Regions from separate parts of the Paenibacillus sp. FSL H7-689 genome, predicted to be linked through region 2. Evidence: riboswitches for the same ligand, from Rfam matches in the RefSeq annotation. Region 2 holds a riboswitch; the other holds the start of a gene.
What was found. Region 2 has a riboswitch for glycine ahead of gcvT (glycine cleavage system aminomethyltransferase GcvT). Riboswitches for the same ligand answer to the same signal wherever they lie in the genome.
Positions count from the first base shown of each region.

Region 1: it holds a riboswitch for glycine, as region 2 does, so the genes downstream of both, sdaAB (L-serine ammonia-lyase, iron-sulfur-dependent subunit beta) here and gcvT (glycine cleavage system aminomethyltransferase GcvT) in region 2, are expected to answer to the same signal.

Region 1 is NZ_ASPU01000010.1:107,831-119,507, forward strand. Features, by position in the region: gene C170_RS06415 (ABC transporter permease) at 44-778, opposite strand; gene C170_RS06420 (ABC transporter permease) at 780-1,496, opposite strand; gene C170_RS06425 (ABC transporter ATP-binding protein) at 1,493-2,407, opposite strand; gene C170_RS06430 (HAMP domain-containing sensor histidine kinase) at 2,493-3,998, opposite strand; gene C170_RS06435 (response regulator transcription factor) at 4,055-4,738, opposite strand; gene C170_RS06440 (alpha-glycosidase) at 4,965-6,719, shown strand; gene C170_RS06445 (helix-turn-helix transcriptional regulator) at 6,863-7,375, opposite strand; gene C170_RS06450 (YhgE/Pip domain-containing protein) at 7,430-8,644, opposite strand; gene sdaAA (L-serine ammonia-lyase, iron-sulfur-dependent, subunit alpha) at 8,833-9,771, opposite strand; gene sdaAB (L-serine ammonia-lyase, iron-sulfur-dependent subunit beta) at 9,761-10,450, opposite strand; glycine riboswitch at 10,590-10,725, opposite strand; glycine riboswitch at 10,730-10,854, opposite strand; partial or broken gene C170_RS29975 (collagen-like triple helix repeat-containing protein) at 10,989-11,677, opposite strand, start outside.
Region 2 is NZ_ASPU01000066.1:86,831-98,507, reverse strand. Features, by position in the region: gene C170_RS28645 (BglG family transcription antiterminator) at 1-550, opposite strand, end outside; gene C170_RS28640 (PTS mannitol transporter subunit IICB) at 589-2,043, opposite strand; gene gcvH (glycine cleavage system protein GcvH) at 2,463-2,855, opposite strand; glycine riboswitch at 3,199-3,321, shown strand; glycine riboswitch at 3,325-3,425, shown strand; gene gcvT (glycine cleavage system aminomethyltransferase GcvT) at 3,642-4,778, shown strand; gene gcvPA (aminomethyl-transferring glycine dehydrogenase subunit GcvPA) at 4,775-6,130, shown strand; gene gcvPB (aminomethyl-transferring glycine dehydrogenase subunit GcvPB) at 6,262-7,701, shown strand; gene ptsP (phosphoenolpyruvate--protein phosphotransferase) at 7,939-9,651, opposite strand; gene C170_RS28610 (HPr family phosphocarrier protein) at 9,644-9,919, opposite strand; gene ptsG (glucose-specific PTS transporter subunit IIBC) at 9,997-11,677, opposite strand, start outside.

The DNA.
Region 1 (11,677 bases), on a different contig from region 2:
AAGAGGATTTGGATCTACGATAACCAAGGGTGTAACAGATTATTCAGATTTCTTTTTTTGCAAAATACATCATGCCGATTCCAATGAAAATAACAGCACTGCCTCCAACAACCGCCAGCATTGTGACCAGTGGAACATTGTAGGCTCCGAAACCTGCACCGTCCACGGGTGTCATCAGAATCATTGGTTGTGCCCATGGATAATACGGCCCAAATGTCGCCGAGTTTACAATGAGAATATTCGGTATGGTCAGTGCAAAATTCAGTGCGAGCGGTGCGGCAAAGCTGCTCCACACCAATGAAACGAACATCTGCAGGGCAGCCAAGGGTACACAGGCCAGCAATCCAAGCAGCAGTTTGCCTACCAAGAATCCCCAAGGTACTGGCATCGTAATACCGTGAAACATGCCTGCCAGCAGAATGGACATCAGCAATAATGCTTGCGTACCCGCCAGAAGCATGAGTACAATCGTCAGTTTACCTGCATATACACCTGAACGTGTGAGCGGCAAAACCAGCATCTGCTTCCACCCTCCACCTGCATGTTCAAAACGGCAGACAAAGGACGTAAACACACCAGTCAGCATCGGTAACAATAACAATCCGTGCAGGAAAACCATCGTGGTCATCAATACTTGCCAATTCCCCGATGGCGTGGACAACAGTCCGATGAGCAACGCAATGAGTGGACTCAGAAGAATCAGGAGCCATATGGGCGATTTGCTCATTTTCAATCGTTCAGCGGACAAGATTCGGAAGTACGTTGTCGCAAAGCTCATATCAGGCCACATCCTTCCGGCTAAAATGCACCATACCCAGCAACAGGATTAATAACCCTAGACCTGCCCCCATGCCTGCATACAGGTATGGATTAGGCCCATTCCAGGCCATCTGTGCCCATGCGAGCGGAAAGATTGGTGAGATACTGAGTGAGAACATACCCGTTATCGCGAGAACGATGCCCAGGGTGACGGGAAGCGCCTGATTTTTGTTAACCATCGTGAGCCACAACTCCAGTGACAACACCGGAAGTGCACCAGCCAAAGGCAATAGCCCCAGCTTGATCGCATGTGTCCAAGGTATTTCGCTGGCATGGAATCCGAGGATCAGACCCAGACCCACAATTCCTGCGGTTAGCAGCAGGCAGGAGATCACCAGCAGCACACAAGCAAGCAGGAACTTGGCTAAATACACGGCTGGTCTGGGAATGGGCATCGCGAGCAACTGTTTCCACGATCCCTGTTCATGCTCAACATTAGCGATCATGGAGCTGAGAATGGTTGCTCCCAGCATCAGAGACAAGGGCACAAAGACAACCACATTGCCGAGCAATCCGCCCCACAGGTTATCTGCATATTGCTCTTTCAGATAGTCCAACCGTAAGCCAAAATTAAGCGCCTGCATAGCTGTCAATCCAAGAGGGGCCAGAAAGACAAGAAACCAGATCCCTTTCCCCCGAATCTTGAGCCAGTCTGACGATAATGCACGCCCGGTCATATGGAAGCCCCCTCGCCAATGACCCGCATGAACAGATCTTCCAGCGACTGACGCTGTTCCTCTACACGATACACATCATGATCCTGTTCAATTAATCGGCGCACAAGCAGTGCCACTGAACTGTTATCCATATAAGGGAACGTTAATGCAGCACCTTGTTGATGACCAAATTGTCCCTGTTCTTTTGCCAGCTTCATAGCCTCTTCCGGCTCGGAAACCGTTAACCGGATAGAACTACCCGTCTGACTATGCAGACTTGCGATAGTATCCTGAAGCACCATCTTGCCTTCACGGATAATACCAACGCGACTTGCCATCTGTTCGACTTCACTCAGCAAGTGGCTGGAAACCAGAACGGTAATGCCGTGTTCCAGAGGCATGCGTTTGATCAGTTCCCGAATCTCCTGAATACCGGCAGGATCAAGCCCATTCGTTGGTTCGTCCAGAATCAGCAGCTCTGGTTCACCCAGCAAAGCGCTGGCAATACCCAGACGTTGCTTCATCCCAAGGGAATACCCCTTTACTGAACGTTTGGCATCCTTGGTCAGATCTACAATGGACAGCACTTCAGCAATTCTGGATTTTGGTACATTGATGATGCGGCGCAAAGTTTCCAGATTCTCTACTGCGTTCAGATGTCCGTAATAGGACGGGTATTCGACCAAGGAGCCCACACGGCGCAAAATATCCATGCGATCCTTGCGGATGTCCTTGTCGAAGACACGGATCACGCCTTTGGTTGGTTTAATCAAGCCGAGAAGCATGCGAATCGTTGTTGTTTTGCCGGCGCCGTTGGGACCGAGGAAGCCGTAGATATCTCCCTTTTTAATATGCAGATCAAGTTCACGGACCGCTGCACGGTCCCGGTATGTTTTCCATAAATTCGCTGTTTGAATAATATTTTCACTCACTGTATGATCACCTCGGAACTATCGTAACCTTCCAAGGTTAAAGCCAAAGTAGTCTCTAGTTTAAGTTTAGTTTAAAAAAGCTATTTCAGCTGTTTGTTGTTTCCCTGTTTCCCTTACCACTGTAGATATATGTCTGGACACCCGTATCGGAACTGTCTACCCGCTTGCGCAGACCCATCTCACGAATCAACAGGTCTACAATGGATAAGCCTAGACCTGTGCCTTTTGTGTCGGAATTCGGTTGCATTCCCGGACCCCGATCCTGAATAACGATGGCCGTCTCACCCTGAATCTCCTGAGTAGATATACCAATATATTTCCCGTTGGCGGCATGACGGATCACGTTTTGGAACAAATTATCAAGAATACGGCGCATGCCCTGTTCATCCATATGCCAAATCAACGGTTCCTCTGGCAGGTCAATATCAATATCGAATTGCTCTTTCTCCCAGACCGGGTACCAGGCGGCCGCCGTTTCCCTGACGATCCGCAGTATATCTTTCTCTTCCAGCTTCAGTGTATATTTTCCACTCGTGAGCAAATTGTAGGATAACATGTTGTCAATGAGCCCGCCGAGGTCCTCCATCTTTGCTTCCATGCGATGTAATGAACGGTCACCTTGCTCACTCAGCTCTTCCTTGTGCAAGGCATGCATATGTCCACGAATCACCGTTAGCGGGGTACGCAGATCGTGGGAAAGCCCCGCAATGAGACGTTTGCGCAATTGTTCCTCCTCGCGTTCACGGTGACGGCTGTCGGACAGTTGATGCACCATCTGATTGAAGGCTTCTTCCAGTTGACCGATCTCGTCTGACTGGCGGATATCTACCGGAAGCGGGAGGCCTTCCTTGCCTGTGGTCATCATGGCTGTCTGCAAACGAATAAGTCGTTTGCGAATGCGTGCGAAGAAGAGGATCGACATCATGATGAAGCTCAGAAAGATGATGGTCATTACAATGCCGAGATACAAAAGTTCCAGCAGCCCGTTACTGTGATTCATTTGCAGAAGTGATCTCGGCACTTCAATGATCATGAAGCCCTGTCCTCTGTCCTTTTCACCCCCGCCAATATATGAAACTACGGTCAACGGATCGCGAAAGGAAGCTTCTTTCATGAATTGCACGGTATTGTTCGCATTCCATTCGGCTGGAATTCGGGTCTCTGCCGTTTGCCCGGAATCCAGTGACCATCTCAATGTCGTGTCTGTCCTGCCATCCGGCGACGTGGATTTCAGAAGCGTTACATCTTCACTACCGAGAATAAAGAGGGTCTCACCGCTCGCTTTCACACGATACATGGAAGATTTGGGATACGAGCCATGTAATTGCTCCAACCGGGCCTTAATCTCTTCATCCGAAGCACCATCCAGGTTCTCCGCTTCAAGCGACCAGAAATTACTGATCTGGGTAACGTCACCATAAGGTGCCGCTTGATTCATATTCGTGTTATTCACTACAACAACATATATGATGGACATGATCGGAAGAATGACGGGGACAAATAATACAGCCGCCAAGATCAGGATGATGTATCTGGACATCAAGGACCGCCCAAAGCGAAGCTTACGCCGCCCGGATTGCTTTTGCTCCATGCTTCGTTCTCCCTTCCGTTCTCCCTTCATGATCTTCCGTTCTCTGAACCACCGAATCATGGCTTCTTCACACGATATCCCACACCACGGACTGTCTGAATAACTACTGGATTGGCCGGATCAAGCTCCAGCTTTTCGCGCAGATGTCGAATATGTACCATTAAAGTTTTGTCCCCATCCAGATAGGGCTCGTTCCAGACGGCTTCATAGATCTGCTCTTTGGTTCGAATCATGCCCATATGTCGTAGCAGGTAGGCGAAGATGTGGAACTGTTTTCCCGATAAAATAATCTCATCTCCCGTCTCCTCATTGACGATCCGGTTGTCCTTCTCATAGATGGAGAGATGATCCAGCTTCAGGGCTGTATCCGATGAGACCGCTGTTCCTGCCTTACGCAGTTGTACTTCAATCCGGGCAGCCAGTTCATCGGGGTGAAATGGTTTGGTCACATAGTCATCGGCAAAATCAAGACCGTGCAACTTATCGTCAATGGACGTTCTGGCCGAGAGCATGACAATGGGCACGGCGGGATGTTCTTTTTTCAGTCGCTGGCCCACCGTAAATCCATCCAGCCCAGGCAGCATGACATCAAGAATAATGAGTGAACAACCGACAGCAGCCTCCGCTGCACCTTCACCACTGCCGAGCCATACCACCTCATAACCGCGCTCCTCCAGATCGGCTCTGACCCAAGTCGCAATTTCCGTATCATCTTCAATATATAACAGTTTGGTTTTCATCCGAATATTCGTTTCCTTTCTGCCCCCATTGGGTTAATGATATATCTGAGCATCATCATGTAAAAGCTGTCTATAACATATGAATTCATGTCTTATTGAAACAATGTTCAAGCCTTTACGTTACCACACATGCTAATTATAGCTTATCCATTAACGTGGGGAATGTCATATTAATCAAGTCTACCAAGTACATACAAGTTCTACACCTGACGGGAGGAATTTCATTATGCTGCTGGAAGCCATCTATCATCAACCGAAACGAAACTGGGCCTATGCCTATGACCAAGATACAATCCATCTGCGCCTGCGTGCCAAAAAGAATGATCTGACCGAGGTACATGCCCTGACCGGGGATAAATATGCGTGGGATGCAACCAAAGCGCTGGTTCCCTTAACCAAGTTTACCTCTGACTCCATGTTCGATTATTACGAGGGTGAGGTGAAACCTCCCTACCACCGACTGAAGTACTCTTTTCTGCTCAAAAACGGAGACGAACAGATCTGGATGACCGAGACGGACTTCCAGGAAAAAGAACCAGACGACCCGGGCCGTATGTTCCAGTTCCCTTATATTCATGCCGGAGCTGTATTCACACCCCCTGCATGGGTTAAGGACGCGGTGTTTTATCAGATTTTCCCTGAACGATTCGCCAACGGCAACCCGGATATTAGTCCGGAAAAGGTAGAGCCGTGGGGTGGTGAGCCGACACCTTTCAATTTCTTCGGCGGTGACCTTCAGGGCGTGATCGACCATCTGGATTACATCAGCGATCTTGGCATTAATGCGATCTACTTCACACCCATCTTTGAAGCCACTACCAATCATAAATATGATACAGAAGACTACCTGCGGGTAGACCGGCACTTTGGTGACGCAGATACCGTGAAACGACTGGTGGAGCTGTGCCACGCACGTGGAATTCGCGTACTTCTGGATGCTGTGTTCAACCATTCCGGGAAGACATTTGCGCCGTTTGTAGATGTGCAGAAGAACGGAGAACAATCCAAATACAAGGACTGGTTCCATGTACACGAATACCCGCTGGACGTGAAGGACGGCATTCCAACGTATGAGACCTTCGGATTCGAAGCGCATATGCCAAAGCTGAATACGGAGAATTCCGAGGTTAAGGCTTATCTGCTGGAGGTTGCCGAGTACTGGATTAAGGAAGTGGGCGCGGACGGATGGCGGCTGGATGTGGCAGACGAAGTGGATGATGCATTCTGGCGTGATTTCCGCCGTGTAGTCAAAGCGGCTAATCCGGATGCCTATATTCTGGGCGAAGTATGGAACGAGTCTTCTTCCTGGCTGCAAGGCGACCAGTTCGACGCGTCCATGAACTATCCGTTTACCGATGCCGTGAATGCTTTCTTTGTGAAAAATACGATGCACGCCGAACAGTTCGCAAACTCCATCGGGCGACAGTTATCCCGTTATCCGCTTCAGGCCAGCGAAGTGGCGTTTAACTTGCTGGACAGCCACGATACCCCGCGGCTGCTCACGCTGTGTGAAGGCGACCAGCGCAAGATGAAGCTGGCTGCGTTATTCCAGTTCAGTTATATGGGCGCGCCGTGCATCTATTACGGAGACGAGATTGGCATGGACGGCGAACATGATCCGGGTTGCCGTAAATGCATGGAATGGGATGAAGCGAAGCAAGACCGAGAGCTGTTTAACTTTTATCAGAAACTAATCTCCCTGCGTCATGCGCATCCTGCCCTGCGTGCAGAAGGCACCGTTCGTTTCTTACAGGCTCGTCCCGATGGCAGCCAACTGGTATTTGAGCGACAAAATGAGGAGGAACGCATTCTGGTTCTGTTCAATCGATCAGAAGAGACAGCTATTGTCGAGCTTGAGGCCGGTGACGAGGAATGGACCGAGTTATTCGGCGGAAACCATCGCACCGCCAAGGAAGATGGCGTACTCGCCATTGAACTGCCCGCGTATGGATATGCTGTACTGAGTACTAGTCTCACATAAACACCAAGCTATATTTGCTTTTATACAAGACCGGACATGGGTCCACTTCATCGGAATATAAAAAACCAAATAGGCGCTCACAGACCTGTTCCGGATCTGATGAGTGCCTATTTGATTTTGACGTAATTCATTATGACCATGGATTACTCTGGCTGAACCAGCTGTTCCTTGAGCAACTGGATGGTGGCCTCATATTGTACAAGCCCCACTTGCAGACACAGACGCTGTGCAGGCGAAATACGTTCGCCGAATTCTTCCATCTGGCGCTGAAGTTCAGCGTATAACATTTCCTTTCGCTTCAACTGGCTGGATATCCAACCCGTTACGGTATCTTCATCCGCCAACTCTCCGAAATACAACCGCATCAGAAAATCAGAACGAAATACCTCAGCTTCCAAAGGACTCATTAAATAGGCGTGAAATTGCGCTGCTCCTTCAGGGGTCAATGAATACACGTTCTTATCAGGTTTCCCTTCCTGCTTAACCGATTCCTTAGTCAGCAATCCTGACTTTTCCATCTTCGCAAGTGTAGGATATATGGTGCCAAAGCTGGCATCAAAGAAAAATGAAAAATATTGTTCAAAGTACTGCTTGATCTCGTATCCGGAACTTGGCTGATTGTGCAGTATTCCGAGGATGACATGCTGCGTGTTCATCGGTGTACCGCTCCTTTCCATTCCCCTTAACGTATCACAATCAGTACCCCTTGTTCAATGTTCAGATGACGAAACGGTTGCTTTCAGAGCAACAGGCACAGCAGCAGTCTGGTCCTCCTTATGAGCTTCAGAACGTACCGGGCCGGAGCGTCTGATCCAGATGCTAAGGGCACCCAGAGTCAACGTTGCTCCCCCTATTACTGCAAGGAACAATACATCCCTGCCAATCCCGTTGCCCCCAAGCACAAGGTTCGTCATGCCTTCTACCGCATAGGTCGCCGGCAGATAATGACCGATCCCTTGGTAGAACTCAGACATTACATCGCGTGGAATCGTTGAGCCCGAGGACAACATCAGCAGAGGCAACAGCGCACTGTTTAACCAAGCCCCAGCATTGCCAAGCAACAACAAGCTCAACTGAGCCATGAGTATAAAAGATATGGTGACCAGCAACTGGAAAAGCCATAACATGAACCAACCATCTGCTGACGATACCCCCATAACGTGCATCATCCCCGACCCAACGAGCGAGACAATAAATGCAGCACCAACATTAACGATGTTGCGCGCCCAGAAACGCTCCCATTTCCCTGCCCTGTTACTCAGTTCACCAGATACTTTCTGCAGATTCATGCCAAGCAACATCGCTCCAGTAAACGTAGCCGTTACAATCAACATCGGTACCATGGAAAAAGAAAAATTATCAACAGGATTCAGTCGCTCCACTTCTGCCTCCACGCGTGAAGACAACCCAAGCGCCAGCGCATCGGACTGATCAGCAGTCATACCGGACTGATTCAGCACTCCGCGAATGCCATTCTCTTGTACTTCACGGTTCAACGTCGCTGTAACTTGTGCGGCTACGTTCTGCATCACACTTTTCACGGTAGCCACGTTTGATTCGTTCATCACATACTTCACTGTCATCAGTTTTGACAAGTCTTCTGCCTGTTGCATGAAACCTGATGGAATCTCAATAATCATGTACACATTCCGATCCGTTAACATCTGTCGTGCTTCTTGCATCGATTCAGATGGTTTGATCTCGAAATTCAGACCTGCCGCCAAAGACTTAGCCACTGGTTCAGCCGCTACCCCATCTTCATTCACGATGGTGACAGCCAATTGAGTCATTCTTTCGTTAACCTGGTCGTATCCGCTAAGCCAGATGATGTTAAAAAAAACCTGAAACAGCACAGCCGTAATTAAACCTACAATGGTGGCTCCGTTTTTCAAAAACAGTAGACTCGTCTGGAAAATACCTTTCATTCTATCCATCTCCTTTAGTTTTGTTTCGCTCTTTTATATATCTTATTGATATATGACAGTTGTTAATATATCTAATCGATATATAGATCGTCAATGTTTTTTTGTTTTTCTTCGTTGGAAAAAGACAAAAAAAGCCGATACATCTCTTCACCAGGAAGATTTGTACCGGCTTTTCATATCAATCCGATTTATGCCTTAGTTTCTACGTCATTTTCAGCAGGGGACTCAGCCTCAGGCTCGGCACGCTTTGCCTTTGGTTTAGCCAACTTCTGCATCATTTTGCGGCCGGTAGGTGTCTGGGCCAGTCCACCTTGGGCTGTCTCCCGGTGACGGCTCGGCATCGCACTGCCTACTTCCAGCATGACATCGATGACTTCGTCTGACGGAATGGCACTACGCACTCCGGCCAGGGCCATGTCAGCCGCAGCCAGCGCCGTAACTGCACCCAGTCCATTACGGACGATGCACGGGATTTCAACAAGGCCTGCGACCGGATCGCAGATAAGGCCCAGTGTATTTTTTAACGCCAAACCAACGGCATGAACGACCTGTTCCGGTGTACCTCCACGCAGTTCAACCATGGCACCCGCAGCCATGCCGATAGCGGAACCCACTTCCGCCTGACAGCCACCCTCGGCTCCGGAGATAAATGAATTGTTCGCGATAACATAACCAATCGCTCCCGCACAGAACAACCCGTTCACCAAATGTTCGTCCGTCCAGCCAAATCGCTCCTGTGAGCTAATAAAAACACCGGGGATGATGCCGCAGGAACCAGCTGTTGGTGTTGCCACGATCCGACCCATGGAGGCATTCACTTCAGATACACACAGGGCATACGCCATGGCAAGTGCGGAAGCATCTCCCGAGCAAGTCTCGCCCTTGCGAATGTACTCAGCCATTTTTTTGCCGTCTCCACCTGTTAATCCACTGCGTGATGTCGTATCTTCCGTTAGCCCTTTTCGTACCGCTTCCTTCATCACCTGATAATATTCAGACATCTGCTTCACAACATCCGCTTCCGGTGTATTGGTCTCCTGAACCTGCTCCTCGATCATCAGCTGAGCAATGGTTTTGGATTCTGCTGTACAGATCGTATTCAGCTCGTGCAAATGTTTAAACCGCATCCGAATCAACTCCTCTCTTCAAATCGATAACACGAATGTCCAGCACATGGTCCAGCTCTTTTAGACGCTTGAGCATATCAGGATTAGGCACACCATCCATTTCCATCGCGGTAAGTGCTTCGCCATCACGGGCTTTCCGGTCCACCTGCATATACCCGATGTTAACCCCGGATGAACTGATCGTGGACGTTACCGATGCAAGCACCCCTGCTTTGTCCGCATGTCGCAGAACGAGTGTTGGAAACTCACCACTAATCTGAACACGAAAATCATTCATCGAATGCACGGATACGCTTCCACCACCAATGGATGCACCGATTAAGGAGCAGGCACGTTCTCCATGCCACAACTCAATTTTGACCGTATTTGGATGAGGAGCAGGCAGGCCACTTGTATAAAACTCAACCTCCATGCCCGCTTCCTCTGCGTATTGCTCTGCATCCGGGATACGCGGATCGTCTGTGACATAATCCAGCAGACCGCCGATCAGTGCCAGATCTGTTCCGTGCCCCTGATACGTATCTGCAAATGAACCGTACAGGGTCAGCCGGGCACGATCTGGCGTACATCCTAGCCACTGACGAGCAATTCTTCCTAACCTTGCCGCACCAGCTGTATGTGAACTTGAAGGCCCCGTCATCGACGGACCAATAATTGAGAAAACATCTTTAAATCGCACCTTGTAACCCTCCATTATTAATCATGATTCATATTTGTAAAATGTATTCGTCATTTCGATCCCGGAGTTCCATCCACAATGTCCCTTATTTTGGATATGATGACATCAAAAAAGGACAGAAGAAGGCCCCAGGCCCTCTCTCTGTCCTCGATACCTGAGAGTTTCACGATCAGCAGTGTCTCACGACAAGGTGCATTGCCTGCGATTACAGACAAGTTCACCGGTCTGACTGATCATATACCCCTTGGGTGGCGCAATTCGCGCACTCTCCAGAGTTGCGTCCAACGATGGTACATTTACCTGAGAGATTAACCACTGCGCCGGGTGCGCAGCAGCTTGCTCCTTCGGTGCCTGAACACTAGCCATATTGCTCGGCTAACTCAGGTCTCTCCCGCTCGTTATCATCCGCTGTATTATCTTAATTCGATTCGAATTGGTATATTTCTAAATTTTTTATCAAGTATACCCATAGAGTAATGTACAATATCATATATGTCAACAAAAGTAACGTGTAATTATCATAAGTTCGATGTCTATTTTAACTGAAACGAATAGCATTCACATTTCTCACTTCCGCTGAGGCACTCGTGACGTTGCTAGTTGTCGTAAATTGGATACTTATCGTGTATGCATTAGTCGTTGTAGTCGGGGATGTATCCACGTAAGTGTTGGAGGAAAGAAACCTCAACGTTCCCGAAGCATTACCGGTTCGTGAGAGCTGCAATTGATTAATTAACACTCCGTTACGTCTCAGATTAATGTTATACGCAATACTCCAGTTAGACCCTACAACTATTGCTACTTGTGTACTATTATCGATTTTCACGCGTTGACCTGCTACTACAGGTACATTAAGTGTCTGAATCGTCGTTTCAGCTACTAATGAAAGACCCAACGCCGTGGTCTGGCTATCAGCAAACAAGGAAGAATCCGCAGGGGCAGAAGCTGCTGTCGATCCAGTAGCTCCTGTAGCCCCAGTGACTCCGGTCGCTCCCGTTGCTCCCGTTACACCAGCCGTCCCGGTTGTTCCCGTCGCACCTGTCGCACCTGTAGCCCCAGTGACTCCGGTCGTTCCCGTTGCTCCCGTTACTCCGGCTGTCCCGGTTGTTCCGGTTACGCCTGTCGCACCTGTAGCCCCAGTGACTCCGGTCGCTCCCGTTGCTCCCGTTACACCAGCCGTCCCGGTTGTTCCGGTTACGCCTGTTGCACCTGTAACCCCTGTGGCTC
Region 2 (11,677 bases):
CTCCCTGTTCTGGCTGTCTTCCGAACAGGTCGGACTCATCCAGAAATTCCAGAGCAAGTGCAGCTATGGCTGTGCGATGAATCGTCTCACTTCCGTTAATCTTGACGCCATATCCTCGTCTGCGAACCAGCTTTAGTCCCGCCTGACGAATTCGTGACTCCAGATCGTCCAGATCAGTGGTTACGGTGGATACGGTCACTTTCAGATCCGAAGCCAAGGCGAGTAACTTTACAGGCTCCGGTTCATCCAGCAGGATGCAAAGCATGAAGAGCTTACGCTCTTCTGGCGTAAACTCTACATATTCTTTACCCTCTAGTTGCTGGCGCAATACAGCCAGATCATCGGAACCGGCATCGATTCGGATACCGGTTCCTGATTTTTTTTCCAGCTTCATACCCAAAGGTTCAAGCCATTGTTCAATCATTTGCAGCTCCCGGTGAACCGTTCGGGTACTGACCTTTACTTCAACGGCGATTTCGCCGGCTGTTACTTCATGTGGATGCTCTAGCAAGAACTCCACGATTTCACGTTGTCTTTTGGTAATACTCATATCTCAGCCTCCGGCTCAGGGAAAACAAATGCGTGCAATTACTTTAGACGTTCAACGAGCGCATCGTATTCCGGGCTTTTTAGGAAGTTGTCGATGGATATATGTTCTGCATTCGGTGCAACGGAGCGGGCACGATCGGTCAATACTTGTTGTGTGATCACCACGTCTGCATCCGGCGGGATATCACTGATAGCCGTATTGGTCACCGTAACGTCAATCCCCTCTGCCTTCATCTTCTTGCGTAGAATGGAAGCACCCATGGCACTTGACCCCATGCCTGCATCACAGGAGAAGACAATTTTCTTCACGTCTGTTTTGACTGTAGAAGAAGCCATATCTGCGGCTCTGTCTGCTTCACGTTGATTAGCCGTAATACCAGCGTTTGGCACGGTTCCTTGACTCTTCATGTCTTTCATCCGACTGGATGCGGACTCCAGATCTTCGTCCTTTTGTTTACCCGTTTTCAGCAACACTGCTGCAACCAGGAAAGAAACGACGGCTGCTACAAGCACCCCTGCGAACATCGGCAGGTATCCACCTTTTGGTGTTAAGAAGAAATACGCGATAATACTACCCGGTGATGGTGCTGAAACAAGTCCTGCTCCGGTGAGCATGAATGTTAATGTACCTGCGACGCCACCCGCAATTGCGGCAAGAATCAGAATCGGTCTCATCAGAATGTAAGGGAAGTAGATCTCATGAATGCCCCCGAAGAAATGAATGATTACGGCACCCGGTGCAGAAGATTTGGCCATTCCGCGTCCGAAGAAACAGTAAGCAAGTAAGATACCAAGTCCCGGACCCGGGTTTGATTCAAGCATGTATAATACGGATTTCCCTAATTCTCTCGCTTGATCTGTTGCAATTGGTGTAAGAATCCCGTGGTTGATTGCATTGTTCAGGAACAATACTTTACCTGGTTCAATGATTAGGTTGACCAGCGGCAGCAAACCAAGATTCATTAAGCCCTGTACACCGGCAGATAATACTTTGCTAATCGCTTCTACAGCAGGCCCGATGCCCAGTAGCGCAAAAATCCCCAAGATCCCGCCAATAATACCAGCTGAGAAGTTGTTAACCAGCATTTCAAATCCGGCTTTAACTTTACCTTCAATGGATTTATCGAACTTTTTAATGATCCATGCTGCCAGTGGTCCGGCAATCATGGCACCTAGGAACATCGGGATATCACTACCCACGATGACCCCGATGGTCATAATGGCACCCACGACACCACCACGCTGACCATGCACCATCGTACCTCCGGTGTAACCAATTAACAGTGGCAGCAAATATTTGATCATCGGATCAACTAGCTGTGCAAGCGTCTCGTTAGGGAACCAGCCTGTTGGAATGAACAGAGCCGTAATTAATCCCCAGGCGATGAACGCTCCCATATTTGGCATGACCATACCACTCAGGAATCGGCCAAAACGCTGAACACCAACCCGTAGCCCACCTTTGGAATTGGACGATTGGTCCAAATTACTCATTGTATTATCCTCCTTGGATCAAGTGATTATGATTTATGAAAGGGGTATCATTTCTCCCCTGCTGTAATCCTAAGCGAGAATGCTCTCCTGTTCAATGAAATGAAAGCGTACTTTCGTCATGAACAATGATGACAACATTAGGTTATGTAATCGTTTTAATGGATGCATAATGGCTGAACCTATTGGTACACAAGGATTTTCTTGCCTATGACTTTTGTCATTTCCAGAATCATTTTCCAACCTATAGCTTGGTCCAATCAGGTGATTTACATCCACAATCTGCTTCAATCCACATTCAAAACCATTCTTGGAAAGCACAAAAAACCTGTGCAAGCATCCGGCTCACACAGGTCGAAACAATATGAAGCTCATATCATTTAATTATAAAATATATGTTAATAAGTACAAGTTCGTTGATACTATTCTTCCGTATGTTTCCGATACGCGTCTGCATTCATCAATGTAGACAATGCTGCTGTCAGATCTCCCTCAACACGGATCTCAATCATCCAGCCTTCCTCGTAAGGAGAGCTGTTCACAAGTTCAGGGAAGTCCTGCAACGAATCATTCACTGCAATAATTGAACCTGTGACGGGAGAGAACAAGTCCGAAACCGTTTTGACCGATTCGATCGTTCCAATGCTGTCCTCTGCTTTTACATTGGTTTCAAGGTCAGGCAATTCCACAAACACAATGTCACCCAGCTGATGCTGCGCGAACTCGGTAATGCCAATACGTACAGTATCCTCCCCTACGGTTTGCACCCATTCGTGCTCTTCACTGTACAGGAAATCACTTTTCAATTCGCTCATCGATATCCGCCTCGCTTTTCATTAATGAGTACATGCGTTCTTTGACCTTAACCTTTTTCCCAGAACATAGCGTATGATATTTATGAATCAAATGTCAAGATACCTCACAATTTATTTGCTGAACACCTCTAAATCCTGTAACCGGATTACACTCTTTCTTCATATACTGGTGAATATTAGAATAGTAAGCGTAGTCTTTTTAAATACACGAACAATAAAATAAAAAATAAATTAAATATTCGGTTTTAAATTATTATCAATGATATCGTTCTTGACATCAGTAGTGGATTCACGTTTTAATGAGAGGAGTAAATGTGTTTATTGGACTATGTTATACCCGCGGATGAATGTAAAGGGAGAGATTACCCGTGACACCCGATTCGGGATGTACATGAGGTAACGCCGAAGGAGTAAACCACCGATAAGCGGGGGTGAATCTCTCAGGCAAAAGGACTTTTACGGGACGCAACTCTGGAGAGCATCTATTCGCCCTGTGCGGGCGTTATGATCACCCAAGGGGAAACCTGCTGCACAACGTAGCGGGGTAACTCTCAGGTACAAGGGACAGAGCCTTAGAATACAGCGTGCTACTTGGCATGCCGATTCTTTGGCCTGTCCTTTTCCTTTTTCCCAAAAAACGAAAAACAGGATGTAGAATGGCGCTGCCATAGCTGCCTTACCATACTTATATGATGAAAATATCTAGCTGAAAATTTAAAAATACTCTGGTTCATTGATCCACGATTGTATATCCGGCCGGCTGACGGCCCATGACGAGGTGATTTGATGTCTGATTTGCTTAGAACACCACTCTTCCCACTATATCAGCAATATGAAGGCGTACGGTGCATTGATTTTGGAGGCTGGGAGCTTCCGGTACAATTTAGCGGAATCCAGAAAGAACATGAAGCGGTACGCGAGCGCGCGGGACTGTTCGATGTATCCCATATGGGCGAATTCACGGTACAGGGTGAGCAGGCTGAAGTTTTTTTGCAACAAATGATGACCAATGACGTGACCACGCTAGTTCCCGGTCAAGCCCAGTACACCCTGATGTGTTATCCAGATGGCGGTGTGGTGGATGATCTGCTCGTGTATAAGCTGGAAGATCAGCATTATATGCTTGTGGTTAACGCCTCCAACATCGACAAGGATTGGGCGTGGCTGCAAGAGCACTTGATCCCCGGCGTAAGTATGACCAACGATTCGGAGCAAACGGCGCTGCTCGCCTTGCAAGGTCCACTGGCTGTAGATATTATCGGGAAAGTTACAGATACGGATGTAAGCTCGATTGAACCGTTTCGTTTTGTGCAGGATGCTGAAGTATGTGGAGTAAAATTACTGTTGTCCCGTACCGGATATACCGGTGAAGATGGCTTTGAACTATATGTTCCTGCGGACCAGGCTGCTGTGGTCTGGAATGGATTAATGCAAGCCGGTGAAGGTCACGGACTTGTACCGACAGGCCTCGGTGCTCGGGATACACTGCGCTTTGAAGCAAAGCTCCCTCTGTATGGACAGGAATTGTCGGCAACTATCTCTCCGCTTGAAGCTGGCGTTGGCATGTTTGTGAAGCTGAATGCCGGACCTTTTATCGGACACGAAGCCTTGTTACAGCAAAAAACTGACGGGCCCGCCCGCAAACTGGTCGGCATCGAAGTGTTGGAGCGCGGTATTCCCCGCCCCCACTATCCGATTTACGCCGAAGGCGTACAGATTGGTGAAGTGACAACAGGCACGCAATCACCTACATTGAAGCGTAATCTGGGGCTTGCCCTCATCGACAGCAAATACGCTGCGCTGGGAACCCCGCTTGAGATTGAGATCCGCGGCAAGAAACTAAAAGCCGAGGTCGTGAAGACCCCTTTTCATAAACGGACACGTACGTCGAAGACACCTACTCAAGGAGCTGATCAAGCATGAGCAAGCACCGTTACATTCCCATGACTGAACAAGATCAGAGCGCCATGCTCGCAACCATCGGTGTGGATACGCTGGAAGATCTGTTTCAGGACATTCCAAAAGAGATTCGTTATCAGGGCGAGCTACCTGTATCCTCCAAACTCGATGAATATGCGCTGACACGTCACATGTCCAAACAAGCCGGCGCCAACGCCAATTTCGAAACACACGCCAGCTTCCTCGGCGCAGGCATATACGATCATCATGTTCCTTCCGTCATCAATCATGTCATTTCCCGTTCCGAGTTCTACACTGCCTACACACCTTATCAGCCTGAGATCAGCCAAGGTGAACTACAGGCCATTTTCGAATTTCAATCCTACATCTGTGAATTAACCGGTATGGCTGTAGCCAATGCCAGTATGTATGACGGTGCAACAGCTTTTGCGGAAGCCGGTAATCTGGCCGCAGCGGCAACTCGTCGCAAACAGCTCATCGTATCCCGTACCGTTCATCCGGAAGCCCGTCAGGTATTGCAGGCATATGCGCACGGACTCCGTCTGGAGATTGTTGAGATTGGTTATAAGGATGGCGTCACTGACTGGGATGCCCTGCAAACCGCCATATCAGACGATACCGCTGCTGTCATGATCCAGAGTCCGAACTTCTTTGGTGCCGTGGAAAATGTGAAGCAGGCTGCCGACCTCGTGCATGCGCACAAGGGCCTGCTTGTTGTAAGTGCAAACCCGCTATCGCTGGGTCTGCTGGAAGCCCCAGGCAAGCTGGGTGCCGACATCGTTGTAGGTGATGCGCAACCCCTTGGCATCGCCGCTTCACTCGGCGGCCCGACATGCGGATATTTCGCCGTATCCCAGCCTCATATGCGCCGAATTCCTGGCCGAATTGTAGGCCAAACAACCGATCGCAATGGCAAGCGTGGTTTTGTACTGACATTGCAAGCACGTGAACAGCACATCCGACGCGAAAAGGCGACATCCAACATCTGTTCCAACCAGGCTTTGCTTGCACTCAGCGCATCTGTGTATATGTCCATCATGGGTAAACAGGGTATGATCGATGTCTCGGATCTGAATTTGCAAAAGAGTCATTACACCCTCAATACATTAACTGCGATTCCTAGAGTTAGCCTTACTTTTAATGCACCAACATTTAATGAGTTTGTTATTAAGCTTCCTGAAGGAACCAACGTGGATACTCTTCAGTTGAAACTGCTGGATGCAGGCTTTATTGGTGGTTACGAACTCGGACGTGATTACCCGGAGCTTGCCGGACATATGCTGATTGCTGTTACCGAACGGCGCACTAAGGAAGAGATTGACGAATTCGCACGAGCATTGGAGGGATCGCTGTGACTCAAGAAACGACAACGACAACATCGTTACAAGGACAATCGGAAACAGGTACCTCAGTCTCCACTTCGGTTCAACCTGAGACGAATACAACATTTAGTGCACAGACCTTAACTCCTGCTCCGGAACAATCATTGATTTTTGAACTCAGCAGTCCTGGGCGTGTCGCTTATTCCTTACCAGAATGTGACGTTCCTCGTCAGGCTGCCGATACGTTGATTCCCCGGGAAATGCTCCGTTCGGAAGCAGCAGCACTGCCGGAAGTGTTTGAGGTAGATGTTATTCGACACTATACCGCGCTGTCCCGCCGCAACTTCGGCGTAGATAACGGATTCTATCCACTGGGCTCTTGTACGATGAAATACAATCCAAAGATTAATGAGGATGTTGCCCGTTACAACGGTTTTGCCAAAATCCATCCGTACCAGCATGAATCCAGCATTCAAGGTGCACTTGAACTGTTATATACGTTGCAAAACGACCTTGCAGGTCTGACAGGTATGGACGCTGTGACCTTGCAACCAGCAGCTGGTGCCCATGGAGAATGGACTGGACTTATGATGATTCGTGCCTACCACGAAGGTCGTGGCGAACAACGTACCAAAGTCATCGTGCCCGATTCTTCGCATGGTACCAACCCGGCAAGTGCAACCGTTGCAGGATTTGAAACTGTGACGATTCCATCCCGCGCAGACGGACTGGTCGATCTGGACGCACTCCGTGCAGCAGTCGGTTCGGATACGGCAGCATTGATGCTGACAAACCCGAATACACTTGGTTTGTTCGAGAAAGACATTCAGGAGATTGCATCCATCGTACATCAGGCTGGTGGCTTGTTGTACTACGATGGAGCCAACTCCAATGCCATTATGGGCATTACCCGTCCGGGTGATATGGGCTTTGACGTGGTGCATCTGAACTTGCACAAAACGATGAGTACACCTCATGGCGGTGGTGGACCAGGTTCCGGACCAGTTGGTGTGAAGAATCGCCTGGTTCCGTTCCTACCTAAGCCCATGGTTATCAAAAATGATGACGGTATGTATGCATTCGATCGTGAAGGCGATCAATCCATTGGTCGGGTGAAAGCCTACTACGGCAACTTCGGTATTCTGGTACGTGCCTATGCCTACATTCGCACCTATGGACCGGAAGGGTTACGCCGAGTCTCTGAATGCGCGGTACTGAATGCTAATTATATGATGGCCCGTCTCGCACCTTACTACGAGATTCCGTATCCAGGCGTATGTAAACATGAATTTGTCATGTCTGGTCGGGGTTTGAAGCAATACGGTGTGCGCACACTTGATGTTGCCAAACGATTGCTTGATTTTGGATATCACCCGCCTACGGTGTACTTCCCGCTCAACGTGGAGGAATGCATCATGATCGAGCCGACAGAAACCGAAAGTAAAGAAACGCTGGATGGCTTCATTGATACGATGATACGGATTGCCAAAGAAGCGGAAGAGACACCAGAATTGGTACTCAACGCACCTTACGGAACACCGGTCACTCGTCTGGATGAAACCACCGCCGCTCGCAAACCTGTACTGAACTGCGCTTGCAGTTAAGCACTAAGTGTATTACTAATCATGCTCTTGCTGATGTTAACTACATCAGTAAGAGCATTTTTTTGGCTAGACATTACAGGACCTTTCTCCTCGTACTCCCCTTCTAATTCCTATACGTTCGAGCAACAAAAAAAGCCAGTACCCGCTGTAACAGCGGATACCGGCAAAATCGCTGCATCAATGCAGCTCATTATCGGAAAAAGAAAAACCTCAAATCCGGAGGAAACCCCGGCAAAATTACGCTTTAATGCTTTGAACCAATTCAACGACTTGTTCAGCCGTTTGCATATCCAGAGCTTTAGCAGCCAGTTCCTGCATATCCGCACGGGACAGCTTGGTGATCTGACTACGAGCTGGCAGAATGGAGGTTGCGCTCATGCTGAACTCATCCAATCCAAGACCAAGCAACAATGGAATTGCCGTTTCGTCTCCTGCCATCTCACCACACATGCCAACCCATTTGCCTTCACGATGCGCTGCATCGATAACCATTTTAACCAAACGCAAAATGGCTGGGTTGTAAGGTTGATACAGATAAGCTACTCGTTCGTTCATACGGTCAGCAGCCATCGTGTATTGAATCAGATCGTTCGTTCCGATACTGAAGAAATCCACTTCTTTGGCAAACTGATCCGCCAGAACTGCAGTCGAAGGAATTTCGACCATGATTCCGAGTTGGATGCTGTCAGAAACAGCAATACCTTCAGCAACCAGCTTCTCTTTCTCTTCGAGCAAGACAGCTTTTGCTTCACGGAATTCACCGAGTGTTGCGATCATTGGGAACATGACACGCAGGTTTCCATGTACGCTTGCACGCAGCAATGCACGCAATTGTGTACGGAAGATATCCAGACGGTCCAAACACAGACGAACTGCGCGGAAGCCGAGGAATGGATTCATTTCTTTTGGCAGATCCAGGTATGGAAGCTCTTTGTCTCCACCGATGTCGAGTGTACGAACAACGACAGGTTTGCCTTCCATTTTTTCCAGTACCGCTTTGTAAGCATTATACTGAATGTCTTCGGAAGGAAGCTTGTCTCTGCCCATGTACAAGAACTCGGTACGGTACAGGCCTACAGCCTCGCCGCCGTTTTCCAGAACACCCGTTACGTCATTTGGTGTACCAATGTTAGCTGCAAGTTCAACATGAACGTTGTCCACCGTTACCGTTGGCTCATCACGAAGTTTTCTCCACTCTGCACGTTGTGCATCATACTGTTCCTGTTTGGCACGGTATTCAGCAATAACTTCATCAGTAGGGTTAACTAGTACGTGACCATCCAGACCGTCAACAATAATCATATCGCCTTGTTTCGCTTGAGCCAAGATGTCCTTGGTTCCAACAACAGCCGGAATCTCAAGAGAGCGAGCCATAATTGCCGAGTGAGAAGTACGTCCACCAATGTTGGTTGCAAAACCTTTAACAAATTGGCGGTTCAATTGAGCCGTGTCGGAAGGTGTTAGATCCTCCGCAAGCACAATCACTTCTTCATTGATCTCAGCCGGACTCATGAAGTCGATACCAAGCAAGTGATTTAGCACACGCTTGGTAACGTCACGCATATCTGCAGCACGTTCCTGCAGGTAAGCACTCTTCATGTTCTCAAACATGGAGATAAATTGCGATGCCGTTTCGTTCAAAGCAAATTCTGCATTGATCATGTCATCCGCAATTCTAGCTTTAACCGGATCAATCAGTTCCGGGTCATTCAAAATGAGCAAATGCGAAGCAAAAATCTCTGCTTTTTTCTCGCCAAGCTCTTGTAAAGTGCGCTCTTTGATCGCCTCAAGCTCAGCCTGGGATTTACCCAGAGCTGAGTCGAGTTTCGCGATCTCTGCGTCAACGTCGTTAATTTGGCGTTTTTCTACAGAGTAGTCAGGATGCTCCAAGATAAACGCCTTGGCGATAGCAATACCCGCCGAAGCCGCGATCCCGGAGACATTAAGCATTAATTTCGCCCAACCCTTCGTTAACCATAACGTCAGTCAAAGCTTGAAGAGCTTCAGCTTCGCCTTCGCCTTCAACGATGATGCTGATGGTGTCGCCTTGTTCCAATCCGAGGGAAAGAACACCCAGAATGGATTTCAAAGTTACTTTTTTACCGTTAGCTTCTGCAAAGGATTCTGCACCTTTGAATTTGTTTGCTGTATTAACCAGGGCTGTCGCCGGACGTGCGTGGATACCATCTTCGTCTGTAATTCTGAATGTTTGTTGCATTACAATCATCTCACTTTCAGTAGTTTGGTTTAGGCATTGCATATATTTACACTTGCTTGCCATCGTCGTAACACTTCTTATTTTATCTCAATGATTGGCTGTTCGCCAACTTTCAGCACTCCACTCTTCTTCAGAGTTACTGTGGAGCCCTCTGGCAGGTTAGTGAAAATAACTGGTGAAATGATCGAAGGAGCGTTTGCTTTGACATACTCCAGATCCACTTCCATAATCGGCTGACCTGCCGATACCAGATCACCTTCCTGTACCAGTACGTTAAAGCCTTGACCTTTCAGCTTCACCGTATTAACACCTATATGAACAAGCACTTCCTTACCACCATCGGACATGATGCCCACGGCATGTTTGCTTGGAAATACATTAAACACTTTACCATACACAGGAGAGGTTATCGTACCATCATGTGGCAAAATTGCGAATCCATCACCTGTCATTTTCTCAGCAAAGACTGGATCAGGTACGTTTGTAATGTCCAGCAATTCACCATTGACTGGCATGACGATATCCTCAGCAACGATGCGCTCGCCCTGCTCACCTTGTGCCTTCTCCTCTTCAGGAGTTGGTTTGGCAGCTGCTGGCGTTGGTGCTGGTGTTCGACCTGCAATAATATCCTGCATTTGAGATTTGATCGTGTCGGAACGTGTTCCGAAGATGGCTTGAACATTATTACCCACTTCAAGGACACCAGATGCACCCAATTGTTTCAAACGATCTTTTTTCACATTGGATTTCTCATTAACTTCGATCCGCAAACGAGTAATACAAGCGTCCAGATGTTTGATATTTTCCTTGCCACCGAAAGCTTCGAGAATGTTATGTGGCAGGTCATCCGTTGAACCAGAGCCTCCGCCAGATTCGGTTTCAGGCGTTGCATCTTCACGTCCTGGTGTTTTGAGATTGAATTTGCGAATGATAAACCGGAAACCGAAGTAATAGATCACCGCAAGAACCAATCCGACAATAATAACGTCCCACCAAGGTGTACGGTTCGGAATAATCCCGAAGATCAGGAAGTCAATGAACCCACCGGAGAAGGTCATACCGATCTTTACACCCAGAATTTGCATGGTCATGAAAGACAAACCTGCAAAGATACAGTGTACTGCAAACAGGATTGGTGCTACAAACAGGAACGAGAACTCAAGTGGCTCTGTAATCCCTGTCAGGAACGAGGTCAGCGCAGCTGAACCCATGATCCCTGCAACATACTTTTTGTGCTCCGGTCTTGCTTCATGGTACATCGCAAGTGCCGCTGCTGGCAAACCGAACATCATGAACGGGAATTTACCAACTTGGAATGTTCCTGCTGTGAGAGCAACGCCATCACGTAACTGGCTGAAGAAAATCTTCTGATCCCCACGAATAACATCTCCGGCTTTATTCACATACTCACCAAACTCAAACCAGAATGGGGAGTAGAAAATGTGATGCAAACCGAACGGAATCAATGACCGTTCCACAACTCCAAAGATGAACGCCGACAAGGTCGGACTTGTATCTACCATGAAGTGAGATACAGCATTCAGTCCATTTTGAATCGGAGGCCAGATAATCACCAGAAGCAACCCGATTACAAGGGATACTACCGATGTGATAATCGGAACGAAACGTTTACCTGCAAAGAAACCGAGGTAAGACGGCAGTTCGATTTTGAAAAATCGATTGTAACACAGCGCGGCGGCAATACCTATGATAATACCTCCGAACACGCCTGTACTTAATGTTGGGATACCCAAGATG